One region of the Isoptericola sp. 178 genome, then DNA from elsewhere that is predicted to be linked to it. Evidence: predicted binding sites of a transcription regulator. Region 1 holds the regulator's gene; each other region holds the start of a gene.
What was found. The regulator HrcA, encoded in region 1, represses chaperone genes, less so after heat shock. The targets are predictions, from matches to a motif close to TTNGCACTCGNNNNNNNCGAGTGCNAA.
Positions count from the first base shown of each region.

Region 2: groES (co-chaperone GroES) is a predicted target of HrcA. The motif match lies at 1,300-1,326, and genes of this name have one in related genera.
Region 3: Q6349_RS05795 (Hsp20/alpha crystallin family protein) is a predicted target of HrcA. The motif match lies at 4,471-4,497, and genes of this name have one in related genera.

Region 1 covers NZ_JAUQYN010000003.1:653,183-660,870, forward strand. Annotated here, with positions in the region: gene Q6349_RS12255 (PhoH family protein) at 1-87, opposite strand, end outside; gene Q6349_RS12260 (histidine triad nucleotide-binding protein) at 90-443, opposite strand; gene Q6349_RS12265 (16S rRNA (uracil(1498)-N(3))-methyltransferase) at 453-1,229, opposite strand; gene dnaJ (molecular chaperone DnaJ) at 1,240-2,361, opposite strand; gene hrcA (heat-inducible transcriptional repressor HrcA) at 2,411-3,451, opposite strand; gene Q6349_RS12280 (LuxR family transcriptional regulator) at 3,698-6,544, shown strand; gene Q6349_RS12285 (hypothetical protein) at 6,713-6,919, shown strand; gene Q6349_RS12290 (AAA family ATPase) at 6,954-7,688, shown strand, end outside.
Region 2 covers NZ_JAUQYN010000001.1:220,529-228,216, reverse strand. Annotated here, with positions in the region: gene Q6349_RS00925 (class I SAM-dependent methyltransferase) at 36-1,262, opposite strand; gene groES (co-chaperone GroES) at 1,438-1,734, shown strand; gene Q6349_RS00915 (WhiB family transcriptional regulator) at 1,884-2,183, opposite strand; gene Q6349_RS00910 (MerR family transcriptional regulator) at 2,386-3,495, shown strand; gene guaB (IMP dehydrogenase) at 3,586-5,103, shown strand; gene Q6349_RS00900 (exonuclease domain-containing protein) at 5,133-5,855, opposite strand; gene Q6349_RS00895 (GuaB3 family IMP dehydrogenase-related protein) at 5,932-7,056, shown strand; gene Q6349_RS00890 (GNAT family acetyltransferase) at 7,053-7,535, shown strand; gene Q6349_RS00885 (succinic semialdehyde dehydrogenase) at 7,594-7,688, shown strand, end outside.
Region 3 covers NZ_JAUQYN010000002.1:252,508-260,195, reverse strand. Annotated here, with positions in the region: gene Q6349_RS05815 (tryptophan-rich sensory protein) at 1-385, opposite strand, end outside; gene hemQ (hydrogen peroxide-dependent heme synthase) at 440-1,210, opposite strand; gene Q6349_RS05805 (ferrochelatase) at 1,239-2,387, opposite strand; gene Q6349_RS05800 (hypothetical protein) at 2,547-4,436, shown strand; gene Q6349_RS05795 (Hsp20/alpha crystallin family protein) at 4,591-5,016, shown strand; gene Q6349_RS05790 (glycerate kinase) at 5,077-6,291, opposite strand; gene Q6349_RS05785 (MarR family winged helix-turn-helix transcriptional regulator) at 6,314-6,796, opposite strand; gene Q6349_RS05780 (isoprenyl transferase) at 6,840-7,601, opposite strand.

The DNA of each region.
Region 1 (7,688 bases):
CGGCACGTGCGGGGGGACGACGACGCGATGCTCGGTGGCGTGCCGCGGGTGGTCGGTCAGGGAGCGGTCGGAGGCGGGGGACGTCATGCTCAGGCGGGACTCCATCCCAGCTGGGTGCCGGCCAGGACGTGGCCGTGCACGTGGAAGACGCTCTGGCCCGCACGCGGGCCGGAGTTGAAGATGAACCGGTACTGGCCGTCGGCGAGGTCGTGCGCGATCTCGTCGGCGACGGCGACGACCTCGGCGAGCAGCTCCGGGTCGGCGGCGGCCAGGACGGACACGTCGCCGTGGTGCTCCTTGGGCACGACGAGCACGTGCACCGGCGCCTGCGGGTCGATGTCCCGGAACGCCAGGACCCGCTCGGTGTCGGCCACGACGTCGGCCGGCTGCAGGCCGGCGACGATCTTGCAGAAGAGGCAGTCCGCCTCGGTCTCCGTCGTCATGCGTCCACGCTACCGCCAGCGGCCCAGCCGGTCGCTCAGGAGCGCCACGGCGACGGGACCCGCCGTGGAGGTACGCAGCACGTGCGGGCCGAGCCGTGCCGTCACGGCGCCGGCGTCGGTGAGCGCGCTGACCTCCTCCGTGGAGATCCCGCCCTCGGGGCCGACGACGAGCGCCAGCTCGGGAGGCGCGTCCGCGCCGAGAGCCGGCTCCGGGAGCGCGACGTCGGCGAGCGGTGTCGTGGCCTCCTCGTGCAGGACGACGACGGCACCGCCCGCGGCGACGACGTCGCGCACCCGGGCGGCCAGCGTCCGCGTGGTGACGTGCTCCTCCACCGGCGGCAGCCACGCGCGGCGGGACTGCTTGACCGCCGCGAGCACGGTGGCGGCCCACTTGGCGCGCGCCTTCTCGGCCCGCGGTCCGCGCCAGACGACGACGGACCGGTCGGCCTGCCAGGGCACGACGGCGTCGACCCCGACCTCGACCGCGGCCTCGACCGCCTGGTGGTCGCGGTCGCCCTTGGCCAGCGCCTGCACGAGGGTCAGGCGCACGGCCGGCGCCGGTTCGTGCCGCACGTCCTCGACGCGCAGGGCGACCTCGCCGCCGTCGACCGTCTCGACGACGCCGAGCACGCGGGTGCCCGCGCCGTCGACCACGTCGACCCGCTCACCGGCGCGCCGTCGCTGGACGACGCCGGCGTGCCGCCCCTCCGCCCCGCCGAGGACGTAGGTCGCCCCCGGGGCCAGGGAGGCCGGCACGCCGTGGTCGACGAAGACCGGTGCGCTCACGACGTCGCGCCTAGCGCCCGGCGAACTTGTCCCGCAGCCGCGAGAACACGCCCGGGTGGGCCGCGGCCAGCCGCGGGTCGGGGCGTTCCTCGCCGCGCAGGTTCGCCAGCCGGCGCAGCAGCTCGGTCTGCTCCTCGTCGAGGGAGGTCGGCACCTGGACCTCGACGTGGACGTTGAGGTCGCCGCGACCGTTGCCGTGCAGGTGCCCCACGCCGAGGCCCTTGAGGGTGACGATCTCGCCGGGCTGGATGCCCGGACGCAGGTCGATCTCCTGCTGGCCGTCGAGGGTGGACAGCTCGAGCACGGTGCCCAGCGCGGCCGCGGTCATCGGCACCGGCAGGGTGCAGTGCAGGTCGTCGCCGCGGCGCACGAACGTGTCGTGGGCCTTCTCCCGGATCTCGACGTACAGGTCGCCCGCCGGACCACCGCCCGGCCCGACCTCGCCCTGGGCGGCGAGCTTGATCCGGGTCCCGGTGTCCACGCCCGCGGGGACGTTGACCGTCAGCGAGCGACGCGAGCGCACCCGGCCCTCGCCGGAGCACTCCGCGCAGGGCTCGGGGATGATCGTGCCGAAGCCCTGGCAGGCCGCGCAGGGCGCCGTCGTCATGACCTGGCCGAGGAACGACCGGGCCACGCGCTGGACGTTGCCCTGGCCGTGGCAGACCTCGCAGGTCCGCACGTCGGTCCCGGGCCGGCACCCGTTGCCGCCGCAGGTGCCGCACACCACGGCGGTGTCGACCTGCAGCTCGCGCTTGCCGCCGAACGTGGCCTCGGAGAGGTCGATGTCCATGCGCACCAGCGCGTCCTGGCCGCGCCGGGCCCGCGGCACGGGACCGCTGGCCTGACCGCCGCCGAAGAACGTCTCGAAGATGTCCTGGAAGCCGAAGCCCTGGCCGAAGCCGGCTCCGGCGCCGCCGCCGGGTGCGCTCGGGTCGACGCCCAGGTCGTACTGCTCGCGCTTCTCGCGGTTCGACAGCACCTCGTAGGCCCGGGCGACGTCCTTGAACCTCTCCTCGCCCTCGGCACCCGCGACGTCGGGGTGGAGCTCGCGCGCCATGCGGCGGTAGGCCTTCTTGATCTGCTCGGGAGTGGCGTCACGCTCGACGCCGAGGATCTCGTAGTAGTCGGTCACAGGTCTCTCTTCGGTGACGTGGAGAAAGTCTGGTCAGGGATACCGGTGGTCAGTTCGGCAGCACGCGGGACAGGTAGCGTGCCACGGCGCGGACCGAGGCGATGGTGCCCGGGTAGTCCATGCGGGTGGGGCCGATGGACCCGAGGGAGGCGACGGTGTCGCCGTCGCTACCGTAACCGGAGGCGACGACGGAGGTCTCGGTGAGACCGTCGAGCCGGTTCTCGTGCCCGATCCGCACCCCGACCCCGTCGGTCGCCATCTCGGTGAGGAGCCCGAGCAGCACCACCTGCTCCTCGAGCGCCTCGAGGACGGGGCTCAGCCCCTGCTCGAACGTGGCGCCGGACCGGGCCAGGTTGGCCGTGCCGGCCAGCACGATCCGCTCCTCGCCCTCCTCGCCCAGCGTCTCGACGACGAGGTCCGCCACGGCCTGGGCCACGCCGCTGAGGCGCGGGCCCACGGACTCGACCACGCCGGCGAACACGCCGGTCAGGTCGGCGAGGCGCTTGCCGGCGGCGGCCGCGTTGAACCGGGCCCGCAGCTCGCCGAGGGTGCCCTCGTCGAGGTCCGTGCCGGCATCGGTCCCGTCCGGTCGCACCGGCAGCTCGCAGTAGCGCTGCTCGACGCGGCCGGTGTCGGTGATGACCACGACGAGGATCCGGGAGTCCGCCACGGGCACGAGCTCGAGGTGGCGCAGGCCCGACCGCCGCAGCGACGGGTACTGCACCACGGCGACCTGTCCGGTGAGCTGGGCGATCAGCCGCCCGGCACGGGTCAGGACGTCGTCGAGGTCGATCGCCTCGGACAGGAAGGTCTCGATGGCCCGCTTCTGGGGCACGTTGAGCGGGCGCACCTCCGCGAGCCGGTCGACGAACACCCGGTACCCGGCGTCCGTGGGCACCCGGCCGGCCGACGTGTGCGGCTGGGCGATGTACCCGGCGTCCTCCAGGGCGGCCATGTCGTTGCGGATCGTGGCCGGGGAGACACCGAGACGGTGACGCTCGGTGAGCATGCGCGACCCGACGGGTTCGCGCGTGGTGACGTAGTCCTCGACGATGGCGCGCAGCACCTCGAGCCGACGTTCCTCGCTCACTTCTCGACCTCCCCTCGCTCGGCGCCCCGGGGGGTTTAGCACTCTCCAGGGCTGAGTGCCATCTTACGCGGTTCGTGCGACGGTCCGGCGTCACCCGCCGTCACCGGTGAGGTACGTCATGCCCGCCCCCCGTCGCCGGGCCCCGTCCCCGGGTGCTGTCGGCGCTCGTCCGCCCGCGGCACCGCCGGACCGGGGCGGTCCGCCCCGCCCGAGGCGTGCCGCCCCGGAGGCTGGCAGCATGTCCCCATGAGGGTCAGCCAGGTCCCCCTGGTCGGGCGCCGGCCCGAGCTCGCCGCGCTGCGCGAGGCCCTCGACGGTGCCACGCACGGCGCGGGGCGATGCCTCGTCGTGGCCGGTGAGGCCGGGATCGGCAAGACGCGTCTCGTCGAGGAGCTCCTCGACGGCGTCGACACCGGCACGACCCTCGTGGCCCGGGGCCAGTGCGCCGACTCCGGCGCGGGCCCCGTGCCCTACGCCGGGCTCGACGGCGTGCTGCGGGACCTGGTCGGCGCGCTCGGTGAGGAGGCGGTGCTGGACGCCGCCGGCCCCGCGGCGGACGCCCTCGGCGTGATCCTGCCCCGGCTGGTGACCGTGCGGCCCGGCGTCGACGGCGGCCGCGTACCGGAGGTGCTCACCGACCTGCTGACGACGGTCTGCGCCCGCCGGACGGTCGTGGTCGTCGTCGAGGACCTGCACTGGTCCGACGACGTCACGCGGACCACCGTCGCGCGGCTCGCCCGCGCCGCCCCGTCCACCCACCTGCTCGTGCTGGTCACCTACCGCAGCGACGACGTCGGCCGGCGCCACCCGCTGCGCACCACCCTGGCCGAGCTCGACCGGGCTCGGCTCGCCGAACGGGTCGAGGTGCCGCGCCTCGCCGACCCGGAGGTCGTCGAGCTCGCACGCGCCGTGCTCCCCGACGCACCGGCCGGCGCGGACCGGACCGGCGCCGGGGGCCTGGGCGAGCTGGTCGAGCGTGCCGAGGGCGTGCCCTTCTACGTCGAGGAGCTCGCCTGCTGCTACGACGGTGACATCCCCGTCTCGCTGCGTGACGTCCTGCTGCTGCGCTACGCGGGCCTGTCGGAGGCGGCGCAGGCGTTCTGCCGGGTGGTCGCCGCCGGCGGGGTCCGCGCCGGCCGTGACGTGCTGGCCGCCGTCCTGGGCGACGAGGCGCTCGAGCGGGCCGAACCCGCTGCGCGCGAGGCCGTCGACGCCCTGGTCCTGCAGGCCGACCCCGACGGCTACGGGTTCCGTCACGCCCTGATGCAGGAGGCCGTCGAGGCGGAGCTGCTGCCCACCGAGCGGCGGCGGCTGCACGCGGCCTACGCCGAGGCGCTGGCCACCGGTCCGGCCACCGTGCCGCGGCTGGTCGAGCAGGCCGACCACTGGTGGCACGCCCGTGTGCCGGACCGCGCCCTGGCCGCCGCCGTGACCGGCCTGGACGCCGCCGCGAACGACGTCGCCCCGGCGGCTGCCGTCCGGCTCGGGGAACGGGCTCTCGAGCTGTGGGACACCGTGCCGGACGCGGCGGACGTCACCGGGACCACGCACCACGACCTGCTCGTGCGCGTCGCCGAGGCCGAGACCGTCGCGACCCACGTCGACCGGGCCCTGGCGCTGGCGCGTCAGGCGTTGGACGAGTGGCCGGCCGACGACCCCGCGGGCCGGGCCCGCACCCTCGGGCTCGTGGCGGTGCAGCAGCTGCGCGCGGGCGACGTCGCGGGCCTGGACCGGACCCGGGAGGCGCTCGCGGCGGCACCGCAGGACGACCTCGGGACGCTCGCCGGGCTGCTGCGCCTGGACGCCCGCGCCAAGATGCTCGCCGGCCGCTTCCAGGAGGCGGTCGCGGCCGCCGGGCGCGGCTACGAGGCCGCGACGGCCGCGGGCGACCGCTCCACCGCCGCGCTGCTGCTGAACACCAGCGGTCTCGCCCGGCTGAGCGCGGGCGACCCGGGCGGCCTCGACGAGCTCGAGGAGTCCCGCCGCCTCTCCGGGGACGACTGGGCCGGGCGGGCCCACTACTTCACCAACCTCTCCGACCACCAGCTCCGGCTCGGCCGGTTCGCCGAGGCGCTGCGGACCGCCTCGGCCGGTGCCGAGGTCGGCCGCGCCGGGGGATCCGGCTGGAGCAGCCGCGCGATGCTGGAGGGCAACGTCGCCGAGGCCCTCATCGGGCTCGGCCGCTGGGAGGAGGCCGACGCCTGGTACCGGCGGGCCACGAACGAGGTCTCGCCGAGCGCCTGGGCCGTCTACCTGGCCGAACGATGGACGTGGCTCACGCTGTGGCGCGGGGACGTCGAGACCGCCCAGGCGATGGGGCGACGCCACCGGGCCGTGTGGCTGCGGTTCGCCGAGGTGGAGATGCAGGTCCGGGGTCGGGCCCCGGCCACGCTGGCCGAGCTGGCCCTCGCGCGCGACGACGTCGACGACGCGCTCGACCTGGTCCGCCACGCCGCCGACCCCGGTCGGCTGTCCGGGGCGTACGCCCTGACGGTGCTGGCGGTCGCCGCCCGGGTGCTCGCCCGGGCCCGCGCGACCGGCCGGGCGGTCGACGTCGGACCGTACGAGGAGGCCCTGGCCGCCGCCGCCTTCTGGCCGACCCACCGGTTGTGGGCGACGGTGTTCGCCGCCGAGCTGGGCCGGACACCGTGGCCCGAGGTCAGCGCGTTCGGTCCCGACGACGGCGCCCCGGCGCACCTGCGCCCCTACGCCCTCGTGCGCGAGGGCGAGCACCGGCTCGCGGCAGGTGACAAGGCTCGCGCGCGCGAGCTGCTCGGTGACGCCGCGGAGGCCGCGCGCGACGTCGGTGCCGGCTCCCTGCTGGCCCGGGCGACCTCGCTGCTGCACGACGCGGGACTCGCGGCACCGACCCGGCGCCGGCCGGCCGAGGCCGGCGCCGACCCGCTGACCGACCGGGAGCGCCAGGTGCTGGAGCTGGTCGCCGAGGGACTGACGAACGGGCAGATCGCCGAGCGGCTGTTCATCTCCCGCAAGACGGCGTCGGTGCACGTCTCGGCCATCCTGCGCAAGCTCGGTGTCACGAGCCGGACCGAGGCCGCCGTCGTGGCCCGGTCCGCGGCGCACCCCGCCTGACCCTCCGGGTACCTCAGACGGGCGCCGCCCCGGGCCGGGGGGTACCTCAGGCCTGTCGAGCGACGCGCCGGCGAAGACCGGTCGGATGCCCGATCCACGCCCCTACCTCAGGGACCGAACCTGGAGTCATCGCGAGCCACCCCGGCCCGCCGACCAAGGAGGGTCACCATGTCCCCGGAGCAGTTCCACCAGATGTACCGCCTGCAGGAGGCCGAGGTCGTCCGCGAGGCCGAGCACCGCCGTCAGGCGGCCGAGCGCGGCCAGCGGACGGCACCGGCGCACCGCCGGCACCCCGCCACGGCTCCGCGCCCCCGCGTGCTGGTGGCCCTCGACCGCCTGCGCATGGCCCGGGCCCGTGCGGTCCGCGCAGCCTGAGGCGTACCGCCCCGGGGGCTGGCAGCATGACTCCATGAGGGTCAGCCGGGTCCCGCTGATCGGCCGCGAGAGCGAGCTCGCGACGTTGCGTGGCCTCCTCGACGAGGCCGCGCACGGCGACGGCCAGTGCGTGATCGTGGGTGGCGAGGCCGGGATCGGCAAGACGCGCCTCGTCGAGGAGCTCCTCGACGGGTCCGCTGCCGACCCGGCCTTCGTCCTGCGGGGCCAGTGCGCCGACTCCGGCGCCGGTCCCGTGCCCTACGCCGGGCTCGCGGGTCTGCTGCGGGACGCCGTCGCCGCGCTGGGGGCCGAGGCCACGCTGGAGGCCGCCGGACCGGCGGCGGACGCCCTCGGCGTCGTGCTCCCCGAGCTGGTCGAGGTCCGGGCGGACGGGGAGGCCGGACGCCTCCCGGAGGCCTTCGCCGCACTGCTCACCACGCTCGCCGGGCGACGGCCCGTCGTGGTCGTGATCGAGGACCTGCACTGGTCCGACGACGCCACCCGCGGCTGCCTGGCCCGCCTCGCGCGCACCGCCCCGGGCCGCCGGCTGCTGGTGGTGGTCACGTACCGCAGCGACGACGTCGGACGGACCCACCCCCTGCGGACCCTGCTCGCGGAGATCGAGCGGGCCCGGCTCGCCACCCGGATCGAGGTCCCGCGGCTCGCCGCCCACGACGTCGTCGCCCTGTTCCGGGCGCACCTCGACGCCGGAGCCGTCGACCTCGAGGAGGTCGTCGACCGCAGCCAGGGTGTGCCGTTCTACGTCGAG
Region 2 (7,688 bases), on a different contig from region 1:
TCCACGCGTGGTGGCGGTGCACCACGGGGCCGGGATCAGCCCCCCAGCGGCTCCACCACGAGGACGTGCTGACGCCCGGCGACGCGGGTCAGCACCAGCGTGGCCTCGGCGTCCCCCCGGAGGGAGAGCTGGGCCCGCAGCTGCTCGGGGGTCACGGCGGTGCCGCGTTTCTTCACGGTCAGCCGGCCGACGCCCCGTTCGCGCAGGTAGGCCTTGAGCCGTTTGAGGTTGAACGGCATGACGTCCAGCACCCGGTAGCCGGTGGCCAGCGGCGCGGTGCCCGGGGGAGGCGCCGCCGCCGGGGCGTCGGTGGTGACGTAGGCGATGGTCCGGTCCACCAGCCGGCCGTCGAGCTCGGCGGCGGCGTGCGCGACGAGCCCGGCGCGGACCACGGCCCCGTCCGGCTCGTACAGGTACGAGCCGACCGCCCCGACGTCGGGGGCGAGGTCGACGCCCTCGGCGCCGGGACGCACGAGCCGCGAGACGGTGCCGCCGTCCTCGGTGCGCAGGATCAGGGCCGAGCGTCCGGGGCCGTCGGGCGCGAGCGGCCCGAACCACAGGCCGGCCTCGACGACGTCGCCGTCCACGGAGACCCACTGGGTCTCGGCGTCCTCGGGCAGGCCCTGATGGCCGATGCCGGGGCCGACCTTGATGCCGACGGCGGGGACCTGGTCCCGCAGCCCCCACACGGCGTCCAGCGGCGGGGCCCAGGCCGACGGGTCGAACACGCGCCGGCCGCCGCGCGTCCGGCGGGCCGGGTCGGCGTACACCCCGTCGACGCCCTCGGCGACCAGGTCCAGCGCCAGCCCGTCCCCGTGGCGGACCTCGGCCTCGGGAAAGGCTCGCAGGTTCACGGTCGCCAGCGCGGCGGTGACCTCGTCGACGTCGGTGGCCAGCACCTGCAGGCCCACGCCCGCGAAGGCGAGGGCGTCGGCGCCGAGACCGCAGGTCAGGTCGGCGACCTTGTGCACCTCCGCGGCCAGGTACCGGCGGGCGTGCACGGCGGCGACGGTCAGCCGGGTCGCCTGCTCCAGCCCGTCCGGCGTGAACAGCATCCCGTCGGCGAACGGGCCGAGCTTGGCCCGGGCACGGGCGCGGAGCCGGGACTGCGTGAGGGCCGCGGCCGCGAGGTCCGGATCGACACCCTCGGCGCGCATCCGCGTCGCCAGGGCCATGGCCTGCGACTCCTCGTACGGGGGGAGGTCGTTGAGCAGGGTCCAGCCCTCGGGGCTGAGAAGCTTGCTGAGCGAGGCCACGTCCATCTGTCCATGCTCTCAGGCCGTCCCGACGGGACCGCTTCTGGCACTCGACTTGTCAGAGTGCTAAGGGCTGCCTAGATTTGGTCCCAGCGCACGCGCTGTGCCGGCACCCGCGACGACGGACAGCGGCCGGGCGCGACCCAGTCAACGCTAGTCATCGCGAACAAGGAGGTCCGACGTGTCGGTCCCCATCAAGCCGCTCGAGGACCGGATCGTCGTCAAGGCCGTCGAGGCCGAGACCACGACCGCTTCCGGCCTGGTCATCCCGGACACCGCCAAGGAGAAGCCCCAGGAGGGCGAGGTCCTGGCCGTGGGTGACGGCCGCTTCAACGACAAGGGCGAGCGCGTCCCGGTCGACGTGAAGGTCGGCGACAAGGTCATCTACAGCAAGTTCGGCGGCACCGAGGTCAAGTACGCCGGGGAGGACTACCTGGTCCTGTCCGCGCGCGACATCCTCGCCGTCGTCGTCGGCTGACGCCGCGACGCCGGGCGGGAGCCCTGGCCTGACGGCCAGGTCCCCCTCCCCGCACGAGAGCCCCGCACCGATCCGGTGCGGGGCTCTCGTCGTCTGCTCGGACGGGGGCGCGGGCGAGGGGGTGCGACCGGCCGTCGACCGAGGTCGGTTCAGCTCGCCTTCTTGTGCTCGCGGTCGCGACCGCTGAGGATCGCCGACCGCTCGTCCTCGCTCAGGCCGCCCCAGACGCCGTACGGCTCCCGGACCCGCAGCGACTGCTCGCGGCACTCCATCATCACCGGGCAGCTGCGGCAGATCGCCTTGGCGGCCTCCGCGCGTCGTCGGCGGGTGGATCCGCGCTCACCCTCGGGGTGGAAGAAGAGGGTGTCGTCCGCGTCACGGCACGACCCCTGGTACTGCCACTCCCACAACTCCATAACCGGTCCTGGCAACCGCGAGATCTCCGTCATGGCGAACAACCTACAAGTTGTGCAGAAGTTGTTCAAGTAGCAGGTCGACCCGATTGAAGTGGGTGTGGGTGAAAAGGGGTGACCAGGGCCTGAACCGCTTGCTATCGCTTCATGACCAGGTTCGATGATCGATTCGGACTCAAGGTGAGACGGGCCACCCGGCGCGGTGGCGGTCCCGGGAACCCCTGGGCAGAATCGACGCATGACCCGTTCGCGACCCGTCCAGGATGCCGGGGCTACGCGTCCGTCCGGCCCCGGGCTCGCGGTCGCGGCCGTCGCGCGGCGCCTCGGCGTGGCCCCCGCCACGCTGCGCACGTGGGACCGCCGTTACGGTCTCGGCCCCTCGGACCGCACGGCCGGCTCCCACCGGCGCTACACCCCCGAGGACGTCGCCCGGCTGCTCGTCATGCGACGGCTCACGCTCGAGGGCGTCGCCCCGGTCGACGCCGCCCAGGCCGCCCTCGAGGCGGACGTCGACGAGCTCGAGGAGGCCCGTCGGTCCGCGCCGCCGAGCCCGCCCGAGGACGCGGCCGCCGACGAGGCCGAGGAGTCCGCGGACTCGGCGGACTCCGCCGCCCGAGCAGGGCGGGCCCACCTGCGGGCGCTGCCCGGTGGCGGCCAGGGAGGCCGCGGCGCCGGCGCGCAGCAGGGGCAGCAGGCGTCCGGCAGGGTCTCCGCCGTGGTGGACGCGGCGCTCGCCTACGACCAGGCGCGGTGCGACGACCTGGTGCGCATCCCGCCGCACGGCGACCCCGCCGCCTGGTGGGCGCAGCTGCTCGAACCGGCGTGGAGCCGCGTGGCCGAGCGGACCGTGCTGGCCGGGCCCGGCGCCGTCCCCGAGATCGTCCTCGCGACGGCCGCGCTGCAGGCGCTGCGATCCTTCACCGAGGCCTTCGAGCAGTCCGTGGTCCAGAACGGCGGGCCGCCGGCCAACCACCCCAGCCGGATGCGCAACATCGTGCTCATCTTCGCGGGTCCCGACGAGACCGTGCCGCTGTCCGCGCACGCCCTCGCCGCCGCGCTGACGGCCAAGGGCAAGACGGCGCGGATCGTCACCGGGCCGGCCAGTGCCCGGCGGTCCCTGGAGCTGGTCACGATGGTGCGGCCCGCCGCGCTGGTCCTGGCCACCGGGCAGCGTCGACCGGACCTCGACGTCGTGCACGCCGTGCACGACGGGTTCCCCGAGCTGCCGATCTTCGTCGGGCTGCGACGGGACGACGCCGCCAGCGAGCTGCCGCTGGCCGCCCAGGTCCAGCGCGTGCGCTCCTTCACCGGCCTGCTGCACGAGGTCCTGGCGGTCATCGGCGCCTGACCCGGCCGGCCGGCCGGGGCGTCGGCGGGAGGCGCCGCGGTGTGACGGAGACCGCGGCTGACCCCTCCGTGCGCGCCGTAGACTCGGGACATGACGGAGACGACCTCGCCCGCCCACGATCCGTTCGGCTTCCTGGGGCTGACCTATGACGACGTCCTCCTGCTGCCCGGCTACTCGGACCTGGCGCCCTCGGACATCGACACCACCTCGCGCCTGACGCGGGAGATCTCGCTACGGACCCCGCTCGTCTCCGCCGCGATGGACACGGTGACCGAGTCCCGGATGGCCATCGCGATGGCCCGGCAGGGCGGTCTGGGCGTGCTGCACCGCAACCTCTCGATCGAGGACCAGGCGTACCAGGTGGACCTGGTCAAGCGGACGCAGACGGGGATCATCTCGAACCCCGTGACGATCGGTCCGGACGCCACCCTGGAGCAGCTCGACCAGCGGGCGGGGGAGTACCGGGTCTCCGGGTTCCCCGTGCTGGACGAGGCCGGCCGTCTCGTCGGCATCGTCACGAACCGCGACCTGCGCTTCACCCCGGTGGCCGAGTGGGCGGAGACGACCGTCGCCGACGTCATGACCCGGCAGCCGTTGATCACCGGCGACGCCGGCATCTCCCGCGAGGACGCCACCGCCCTGCTGCGCAAGCACAAGCTCGAGCGGCTCCCGCTGGTCGACGACGACGGACGCCTCGCCGGCCTCATCACGGTCAAGGACTTCGTCAAGTCCGAGCAGTTCCCCAACGCCTCCAAGGACTCCCAGGGCCGGCTCCTCGTCGGTGCCGCCATCGGCTACTTCGGTGACGCGTGGCAGCGGGCCACGACGCTCATCGACGCCGGTGTCGACGTGCTCGTCGCGGACACGGCCCACGGCAACGTCCGCATGCTCATCGACATGGTGCGCGCGCTGAAGTCCGACCCGGCGACGCGCCACGTCCAGGTCATCGGCGGGAACGTGGCCACCCAGGACGGGGCCCAGGCGTTCGTCGACGCCGGCGCGGACGCCGTCAAGGTCGGCGTCGGCCCCGGGTCGATCTGCACCACCCGCGTGGTGACCGGCGTCGGCGTCCCGCAGATCACGGCGATCCACGAGGCGTCGCGGGCCGCGCGCCCGGCCGGGGTCCCGGTCATCGCCGACGGCGGCATGCGTCACTCGGGCGAGATCGGCAAGGCCCTCGTGGCCGGCGCCGAGACGGTCATGCTCGGGTCGATGCTCGCCGGCACGGAGGAGTCGCCCGGCGAGACCATCCTCATCAACGGCAAGCAGTTCAAGGCCTACCGGGGCATGGGCTCGATGGGCGCGATGTCCTCGCGCGGCAAGAAGTCCTACTCGAAGGACCGCTACTTCCAGGCGGAGGTCACGAGCGACGACATGATCGTGCCCGAGGGTGTCGAGGGCCAGGTGCCCTACAAGGGCACGCTCGGGACCGTGGCCCACCAGCTCGTCGGCGGGCTGCACCAGACGATGTTCTACGTCGGTGCGCGCACCGTGCCGGAGCTGCAGGAGAAGGGCAAGTTCGTGCGGATCACCTCGGCCTCGCTGGCGGAGTCCCACCCGCACGACATCAAGATGACCGTCGAGGCGCCGAACTACAAGGTCGGCTGACCTCGCCCGGCGGCGCGGCCGCCGTCCGGTCAGCCGGCGGCGCGCGGTGTGGTGGGCCAGGACGTGGACGCGCCGGGTCCCGGCAGACCCTTGCGGTCGCGCCAGGCGTTGAAGTTCTCCGCCCACGAGCGGTGGGCGTCGCGCTGCGCCGCGTGCAGGGCGTCGAGCGCCACCGAGCGCAGGTCGGGGAACCGCAGCACCTGCGCGTCCAGCACGTCGAGGGTGGCCAGCACGTCCACGTCGGCGCTGTGCAGCTCGCCGTCGCCGACCACGCCGTAGAGCTCGCACAGGTCGCCCAGCCGACGCTTCCCCCGGCGGTACCGGTCCTGCCACCGGTCGATCACGAGCGGGTCCAGCACGGGGGCGACGGGCCGTCCGAGCCGCTCCGGCAGGGTCGGCAGGCCGTGGCGCGCCAGCTCGGCGTCGAGCAGCGTCAGGTCGAACGCGGCGTTGTAGGCCACGACCGGGACGTCCTCGCGCAGGTGCGTGGTGAGCAGCGCGGCGATCTCCTCGAGCGCCTCGGCCGGGGCGACGCCGTGCGCGCGGGCGTGCTCGGTCGTCACCCCGTGGATCGCCGCCGCCTCCTCGGGGATCTCGACCCCGGGGTCGATCAGCCAGGTGCGGACCTCGGTCGTCAGCGGCGTGCGGAGCACGACGGCCGCCGTGACGACGCGGTCCTGGTGCACGTCGACGCCGGTCGTCTCGGTGTCGAACCCGAGCAGCGGCCCGACGGTCCAGCCGGCGTCGTCCATGTCGATCCCCTCTCGTGTCCTCACGTCGGTGACGATGCCACGGGCCACCGACACGGCGGCCGGTAGGCTGACCCGTGTGAGCAACGAGATCGAGATCGGACGTGGCAAGCGCGGGCGTCGCGCCTTCTCCTTCGACGACGTGGCGGTGGTCCCCTCGCGCCGGACGCGCGACCCGCGGGACGTCTCCACCGGGTGGCAGATCGACGCCTACCACTTCGACCTGCCGATCGTGGCGGCGCCGATGGACTCGGTGATGAGCCCGGCCACCGCGGTCGCGCTGGGCAACCTGGGTGGTCTGGGGGTGCTCGACCTCGAGGGCCTGTGGACCCGCTACGACGACCCGGCCCCGCTCCTGGCGGAGATCCGTGCGCTGCCCGCCGCGGAGGCGACGCGGCGCATGCAGGAGATCTACGCCGAGCCGATCAAGTCGGAGCTCATCACCCAGCGGCTCAAGGAGATCCGCGCCGCGGGGGTCACCGTGGCCGGCGCGCTGTCGCCGCAGCGGATCCAGGAGCACTACCAGACCGTGCTCGACGCCGGGGTGGACCTGTTCGTCATCCGGGGCACCACCGTCTCGGCCGAGCACGTCTCGACCAGCGCCGAGCCGCTCAACCTCAAGCGGTTCATCTACGAGCTCGACGTGCCCGTCGTGGTCGGCGGCGCGGCCAGCTACACCGCCGCCCTGCACCTGATGCGCACCGGGGCGGCCGGCGTGCTCGTCGGGTTCGGCGGCGGTGCCGCGCACACCACCCGCGTCGGCCTCGGCATCCACGCGCCGATGGCCACCGCGGTCTCGGACGTCGCGGCGGCCCGCCGCGACTACCTCGACGAGTCCGGCGGTCGGTACGTGCACGTGATCGCCGACGGCGGCGTGGGTCACTCGGGAGACATCGTCCGGGCCATCGCCTGCGGGGCCGACGCCGTGATGCTCGGTGCCGCGCTGGCACGCGCCTCCGAGGCGCCCGGCGAGGGGTGGCACTGGGGCCCCGAGGCCCACCACGCCCAGCTCCCGCGCGGCGAGCGGGTCGAGGTCGGCACCGCCGGGACGCTGGAGGAGATCCTCTTCGGCCCCGGGCACACCGCCGACGGCACGACGAACCTCGTCGGCGCGCTGCGCCGCGCGATGGCCACCACGGGCTACTCCGACCTCAAGGAGTTCCAGCGCGTCGAGGTCGTCGTCTCGCCGTACCAGCCGCGGTGAGCGGACCCGTGCCGGCCGGGCCACCGGTCAGGCAGGGACCGCCGTCGCGGGTGCGGGTCACGGAGATCGGTGACGACGACGTCGAGGGCGTCGTCGGCCTGTGGCGGGCCTGCGACCTGACCCGGCCCTGGAACGACCCGTACCGGGACATCGCCGACGCGCGGGCCCACCCCGCCGCGACGGTGCTCGTCGCACGGGACGGGGACGTCGTCGTCGGCTCCGTGCTGGCCGGGTACGAGGGGCACCGCGGCTGGCTCTACTACGTGGCCGTGGATCCCGACCGGCGGACGACGGGGCTCGGTCGGACCGTGGTCGAGGCGGCCGAGACGTGGCTGCGACGGGCGGGCGCGCGCAAGGTCCGCCTCATGGTGCGCAGCGCCAACACCGCGGTGCTGGGGTTCTACGAGCACCTCGGGTACGTCGACCAGGAGACGCGCGTGCTCGGGCGGACGCTCGACGACCCGCGCCGAGCGGGGTGAAGACCCCCGCCGACCTGCGGTGACACGGATGTCACCTGGTCCGCGTAGGCTGTCGCCCATGGCAACTGCGCACGAGGGCGACGGTGCTCTGGGGGACGTCATCGACCCGGAGCTGCCCGCCTCCACCTACGTCCTGGAGCCCGAGATCGTGGC
Region 3 (7,688 bases), on a different contig from region 1:
TGACGGCGACGCTGGCCCACAGCCAGCCGGCCTGCACGACGCCGATCCAGGCGGCGTTGAGCAGCATGGAGACGAGGATCCACCACGCCACGGACCGCAGACGGGGGTCGGCCGCGCGACCGGGCAGCGCCTGGACGACGGCGAACAGCACCAGACCGGTGTAGATCACCGACCAGATCGAGAACGCCGGGGTGTCGGGCGCCAGGACCGTCGCGTCGGCGGACAGCGCACCGTCCGCCGCCTCCTGGATCGGCTGGCCGCCGAACGCGCCGGAGCCGACGGCGGCACCGAGGATGGCGAGGAGCGCGCCGACGGCGACCACGACCTGCCGGACGCGGTCCCGGGCGGTGGCGGGGCGCTGGGGTGTGTCCTGAAGCGTCGTCATGCCCTCAGCATGCCAAACCTCAGCATGCTGAGCATCTCGACCGGCCTGCCGGCGCTACGCCCGGGTGCGGGGCTGCCGGTCGACCCACGCGGCCAGCGGCACCCGCGGCCCGGTGTAGAACGGGACCTCCTCGCGCACGTGGAGCCGCGCCTCGGTGGCCCGCAGGTCCCGCATCAGGTCGACGATGCGGTCCAGGGCGTCCGCCTCGAACGGCAGCAGCCACTCGTAGTCGCTCAGCGCGAACGTGCTCATCGTGTTGGCCCGCACGTCCTTGTACCCCGCGGCGGCGATGCCGTGGTCGCGCAGCATCGTGCGGCGCTCGGCCTCCGGGAGCAGGTACCACTCGTAGGACCGCACGAACGGGTACACGCACAGGTAGTCGCGCGGGGCCTCACCGGCCAGGAAGGCCGGGACGTGCCCCTTGTTGAACTCCGCGGCCCGGTGCAGGGCCACCACGGACCACACCGGCGTCAGCACGGCACCCAGGCGCGAGGCGCGCAGCCGCTGGTAGGCGCCCTGGACCGACTCGACCGTGGGGCCGTGCACCCAGACCATGAGGTCCGCGTCCGCACGCAGCCCGGCGACGTCGTAGACGCCGCGCACGACGACGTCACCGTCGGCGCGGGAGGGGTCACGGTCGGCCTCGCCAGCGCCGCCCCACAGGGCGTCCTCGGCCTCGGCGGCGAGCGCGGCACGCTCGGCGTCGTCCGCCGGCACCGGCCCCGCGAGCGAGAACACCGAGATCATCGCGTAGCGGATGGACTCGTTGATCGCGGCGGTGTCGACGGCCTCGCCCGTGTCGGCGTGGATGTGCTGGTCGCTCACGGATGCTCCTCCAGGATCGCTCGGTCGCTCAGCGGTTGACGTCGCGCGAGCACAGCGCCGGGACGCCGCTGGGCTCACCGTCGCGGCGCAGGCAGCAGTCGACCTCGCAGACGGACCGGAACGGGGGCAGCGTCCCGACGGTCGCCTCGTCGACGTCCTCGCCGCGGGCCTTGGCCGCCCGCTCGAGCAGCAGGTCCACCAGCCCGGCCACGAAGGCGGGCCGCGTCCCCACGGTGCCGGCGCGCACGGCCGTCATCCCGAGCTCGGTGGCGGTCTCCATCGCCTCGGTGTCGAGGTCGTAGGCGACCTCCATGTGGTCCGAGATGAAGCCGATCGGCGCCATGACGACGTCGCGCAGGCCCTCGCCGGCACGCTCGGTCAGCAGGTCGTTGACGTCCGGCTCGAGCCACGGCTGGGTCGGCGGGCCGGACCGCGAGCAGTAGGCCAGCTCCCACGAGACCTCGTGGCCGCGCGCCTCGGCGACCCGGGCGGCGATGACGGCGGCGACGTCCAGGTGCTGGGTGGAGTAGGTGGCCTGCGAGATGCGGGACGCCGCCTCCATCGTGTCCGGGATGGAGTGCGTGACGAACACGAGCTTCGCGTCCGCGGGCGAGCCGCCCTTCTCCTCCAGCGCGGCGTAGCCGTCGAGGACGGCCTCGACGTTGGCCTGCACGAAGCCGGGGTGGTTGAAGTACGACCGGATCTTGTCGAACTGGACGCCCGTCGACCCGTTCTCGTCGAGCTGACCGCGCTGCTGCAGCGTCACGGCCAGGTCCTCGCGGTACTGCCGGCAGCCGGAGTAGCTCGAGTAGGCCGAGGTGACGAGCGCGACCGCGCGCTCGGCACCGAGCGCCTCGAGCTCGGTGACGGCGTCGTCGGTGTACGGCTCCCAGTTGCGGTTGCCCCAGACGACCGGCAGCTCGATCCCGCGCGCGGCCAGCTCGGCCTCGATCGCGGCCTTGAGCGCGAGGTTCTGGTCGTTGATCGGGCTCTTGCCGCCGAACGCGTAGTAGTGCTCGCCGACCTCCTCCAGCCGGGAGTCGGGGATCCCCTTGCCCGCGGTGACGTTGCGGAGGAACGGGACGACGTCCTCCGGCTTGTTCGGGCCGCCGAAGGAGAACAGCAGCAGCGCGTCGTACGGGGTGGGATCGGCCGTCGGCCGGGGGGTCGTCGACATGGTCCCATCATCCACCGAGCCCAGGGGTGCTCCGGACCGGCTCGCCGCCGCCCCGCCGTGACATTGAACGGACAGGACGTCATCTTCGACCCCGCGCCGACCCGGACGTGCGCGGGTACTCTCGACGGACCCGGTCCGGACCGTGAGCGAGGAGGCCCCGTGACGAGCACCCGCACCGCCTCCGCGCCGGGCCGGACGGGACCCGCGCGACCCCCCGCCACGGTGGGCCAGGTGCGCACCACCGTGCAGGCGGAGGAGCTCGCCGCCCGCCTCCAGCACCCCGACCGCACCTGGCCCGTCGTGGTCGTCTCCACCCCGCAGGACCGGGGCCGCCCCTTCGTCGACGCGGACCGCGTGCTCGACGACGTCCAGGGCCTGGCCGAGGTCGTCGTGATCCACGCGGGCGACCCGTCGTGGGCCTTCTCGCACGGCATGCCGGACGCCACCCAGGTCTACGGCGGCGCCTCCCGGGTCTACCCGGTGGGCGTCGGCTGGGTGCACGACGTCGCCCGCTCGCCGCTGTGGATCGCGTACGACGCCGCCGAGGGCACGCGGGTGCACGACCGGCTCGTGCAGGACGCCCTGACGGCGGCCACGCGCGCCGGCCTCGTCACCGTGAGCCTGCTGCCGACCGCTCCCGCCGCGACCAGCGGCACGGTGCTCGGTCTCGTCGGCACGCGCGCCCTGGTGCAGACCGCCGACGGCGCGACGGCGCAGGTGGCCCAGGAGCTGACGCTGCCCGTCGTGCCGATCGACCGCCTCCTGGCGCCGGGCATGGCGGTGCACGGCGTGCTGGACGCCGGGACGCGGCGTCTGGACGTGCGCGGCATGCTGCCCGACCCCGTCGCCCAGACCTCGCGCGTGCTGGCCGCCTACCCGGCCGGCGCCGTCGTGCCGGCGCAGGTGCACCGCGTGGAGGCCGACGAGGTCACCCTCGCCCTCGCACCGGCGGTGGCCGTGCGCGTGCACCGCGAGCACGCCAGCCGGGGCGACGACGACCTGCGCGACCTCTTCACCGTGGGCGAGGTGGTCGCGGCCCGCATGCAGCCACCCCGCCCCGTACCCGGTCCTGCCGGCGGCCACCGGCAGCCGGCGCTGCGTCTCGACGACGTCGACGACACCGCCGGCGTGCTGCCCGCGATCAGCCTGCTCGACGGCGGACCGCCCTGGCTCCCGGCGCCGACCGTGCCCCCGGACGAGGATCTCGGCCCGGAGCCGACGACGGTCCCCGAGCCGCCCCCTGCTGCCCGCCCGACGCCCGGCCCCGGCCCGCGCCGCGCCGTGCCGCCACCGGGGCGGTCCTCCGCGCCGGTGCCCGCCGCCTCGACGTCCTGCCCGGACGACAGCACCGAGGTGGACGCCTCCCCGCCCGGCGAGCGCAAGGCCCTGGTCCGGCAGCTCGAGCGGTCCGTGCACGAGTACCGTGCCCGGGCGCACCTCGCCGAGCGGGAGAACGTCGAGCTGCGCGCCGCGGTCAGGACGCTCGAGGTCGAGGTCGCGGGCCTGCGCGACCTGGCGCGCGAGCAGCGGGACCACCTCGACCGGATGCACCGCGACGCCGAGCGGTACAAGGCGCGGATCCGGTCCGCGCGCAAGCAACGTGCCGGGGAACCGGCCACCGCGGCGGTACCCGACCGGCTCTTCACGGACCCGGAGGACCAGCTCCGCCACGACGTCTACCGCGCCTGGGCCGAGCTGATCGGGCCCGACGAGAAGGTCGACCACCCGTTGCCCGACTACGACGTCGGTCCCCGGTTCTGCGACTCGCTCGCGGGACCGGGGCGTGGCTTCGAGGACCGTGTGCACCGGGCGATCGTCATGGTGCTGACCGGCCGGGCCCACGACGTCGCGGGCTACGAGCTGCACCGCCTGCGACGCGGGGACGGTGGCAGCGACCCGTACCGGGTCCGCGAGTCGGACGGCGCCCAGGCGATGCGCCTGTCGTTGCAGGTCAGCGCACCCCAGGCGCGCCGGCTGCACTACTGGCAGCTGCCCGGCGGCGGGGTCGAGCTGTCCCGGGTCGTGCTGCACGACGACGTCGCGCCCTGATCCCGGATCGTTCGCTCACGGCGAACATCCGACGCTGGCACTCTCGGGTCGAGAGTGCTAATTCTGAGGGTGTAGCCAGGTGACGCCGGACGGACCGGCGCACCCGTCGCGGATCGAGGTCGCGGGTGCGGCCTCGCCGAGGAGGTGATGCGCGATGGCTACGTACTGGGACCCGTTCCAGGAGATGGACCGGCTCTTCGGCTCCTTCCCCCTCACGGCGCGGAACGTCTCGGCCATGCCGATGGACCTGTTCCGCGAGGACGACCACTTCGTCCTGGCCGCCGACCTGCCCGGGATCGACCCCGGCAGCATCGACGTCTCGGTCGAGGACCGCACGCTGACCGTCCGGGCCGAGCGGACCGGACGCTCCGGCGAGGGCCAGTGGCTGCTCCGCGAGCGCCCGGCCGGCACCGTGGCACGTCAGATCACGCTCGGGCGCGGGCTGGCGCTCGACCACATCTCGGCCTCCTACGCCGACGGCGTGCTGACGCTGACCATCCCGGTCGCCGAGGAGGCCAAGCCGCGGCGCATCGAGGTGTCGCACCGCTCCGAACCCCACACCATCGAGGCCGGCGGCTGATCGTCGCGCCAGGCCGCGGGCGGCGGTCGCCGGGACGCGGCGTCCCGGCGACCGCCGCCGTCACGTCCGGACCGACGACCCGCCGGAGCGCCACGCGGTCACCTGCAGCAGGTTCGTGACGGAGGCCGCGACCTCGGACAGCCTCGTCGCCGTCCGCGGGATCAGGTGCTCCAGGTCGACGGGACCGGGAGCGACCGAGAAGGCCGCCGCGATCCCGGCGGCCCGGGTCTGCTCGGCCGGCAGCAGCACCTGACCCGCGACGACGACCACGGGCGGGCGGGCCGGGGACACGGCGGCCAGGCGCGCCACGCCGTCGGCCACCTTGCCGCGCACGGACTGGGAGTCGAACGAGCCCTCCCCGGTGATCACGAGCGCGGCGTCGGACAGCGCGGCCGGCAGGCCCACCGCCTCGGCGACGAGCAGCGCCCCCGGCTCCAGCGCGGCGCCCAGGACGGCGGCCAGCCCCGCCGGGACGCCCCCGGCGGCCCCGGCCCCGGGCAGCTCGTGGACGCGGACGGCGGTCTCCCGCTCGAGGAGGTTCGCCCACCGGGTCAGCGCCTCGTCGAGGAAGGCCACCTCACCCGGGCCCGCCCCCTTCTGCGGGGCGAAGACCGCCGCGGCACCGTGCTCGCCCAGCAGCGGGTTCGTGACGTCCACGGCCAGCCGCCAGCGCACCTCGCGGGCGCGCGGGTGCAGCCCGGACAGGTCGATCGCGGCCGCCCGGGCCAGGCCCTCGCCGCCGTCGGGGACCACCCGCCCCTCGCCGTCGAGCAGCCGGGCGCCCAGCCCGGTCAGGATCCCGGCGCCGCCGTCGGTCGAGGCGGAACCACCCAGGCACACGAGCACCTCGTGCACCCCGGCGTCCAGGACGGCCGCGGCGACGTCACCCGTCCCGCGCGTGCTCGCGTGCAGGGGCTGGAGCGGCTCGTCGCTCACCCGGGGCAGCCCGCTGGCCTCGGCCAGCTCGACCACCCCGATCAGCCCGTCCGGGGAGACGGTCCACCGCGCCACGGTGGGGCGACCGATCGCGTCGACGGTCTCCACCGTGCGCACGGCCGACTGCCAGGAGGCCACGAGGGCGTCCAGCGTGCCCTCCCCGCCGTCGGCCATGGCGAGCGAGGTCACCCTGGCTTCCGGAGCGGCGGCCAGCACGCCGTCTCGCAGGGCGACGGCGACCTCGGTGGCGTCCAGCGTCCCCTTGAACGCGTCGGGCGCCAGCACCACGTGCGGTCGCTCGGCGGGAGGGAGCGGGTCGGCGGGTGTCGACGGTGTCACCCGGCGAGAATATCGACCCTGGTCAACCGTGAGGGGTCCAGTCGGGGATGTCGGCCTGCGCGGTCCGCAGCTTCGTCAGCAACCGCACGAGCTCGGCCTGCTCCTCGGCGTCCAGGGCACCTCCGACGTACTGGTCCATCGCCCGCACGTGCCGCGCACCCACCCGGCGCTGCAGCCGGCGGCCCGCGTCCGTGAGCCCGACCAGCGTCCCGCGCGCGTCGTCCTCGGGCACCGACCGGCACAGCAGCCCCCGGGCCTCGAGCCGCTCGACCATCCGCGACAGGGACGACTGGGCCAGCAGCACGTTCTCGTTGAGCTGCCGCAGGCGCATCGTGCCGTCGTCCGAGCGGGACAGGGTGAACAGGACGTCGTACTCGCGCAGCGAGAGCTCGACCCAGACCTCGTCGGCCTGGAACCGCCGCATCAGGGTGACCTGGGCGCGGAACAGCGCCTCCCAGGTCTCCGCCGCCCGCCGGGCCGACCCGGGCACCGCGTGCGTCGTCATCGTGTCCGACCTCCAGTCCCGGCGCCGGGGCCGGTTCGCGTCCTCACCGCCCCAGTCTGCGCTCACGGCGGGAGAAGTCGCGCAGCGCACGCAGGAAATCCACCCGGCGGAAGTCGGGCCAGTAGGCCTCGCAGAACGACAGCTCGCTGTGCGCGCTCTGCCACATGAGGAAACCGCCGACGCGCAGCTCGCCCGAGGTGCGGATGACGAGCTCGGGGTCGGGCTGGCCCTTGGTGTACAGGTGGGCGGCGATGTCCTCGACGTCGAGCCGCTCGGCCAGCTCGGCCAGGGTCGTGCCGCGTTCCTGCTCGAGCCGCAGGTAGGACCGGACGGCGTCGGCGATCTCGTGGCGGCCCCCGTACCCGACGGCGACGTTGACGTGCAGCCCCTCGACGTCGGCGGTCGCCGCGGCGGCCGCGCGCAGGGTGCGCACGAGACGTTCGGGCAGCAGGTCGAGCCGGCCCACGATGCGCAGCCGCCACCGCCCGGTCTCGGCCAGGTCGCGCACGGCGTCGGAGATGATGTCCAGCAGGTCGGCCAGCTCGCCCTCGGACCGGGCCAGGTTGTCGGTGGACAGCATCCAGAGGGTGACGACCTCGATGCCGAGCTCCTCGGCCCAGCCCAGGAACTCGGCGATCTTGTCGGCGCCGCGCCGGTGCCCGGTGGCCGCGGTCTCCCCGAAGGACTTCGCCCACCGGCGGTTGCCGTCGAGGATGACGCCGACGTGCCGCGGCATCTGCGCGGGCGGCAGCGACGCCGAGAGCCGACGCTCGTACAGCCGGTACAGCGGATGGGGCAGACGCACGCAGATCCTCACGGGTGCTCGGGGGTGGACGAACCGGGACAACGGTACCGCCGCCGGACGTCGCCGGAAGCAACGGATCGAGGCGGG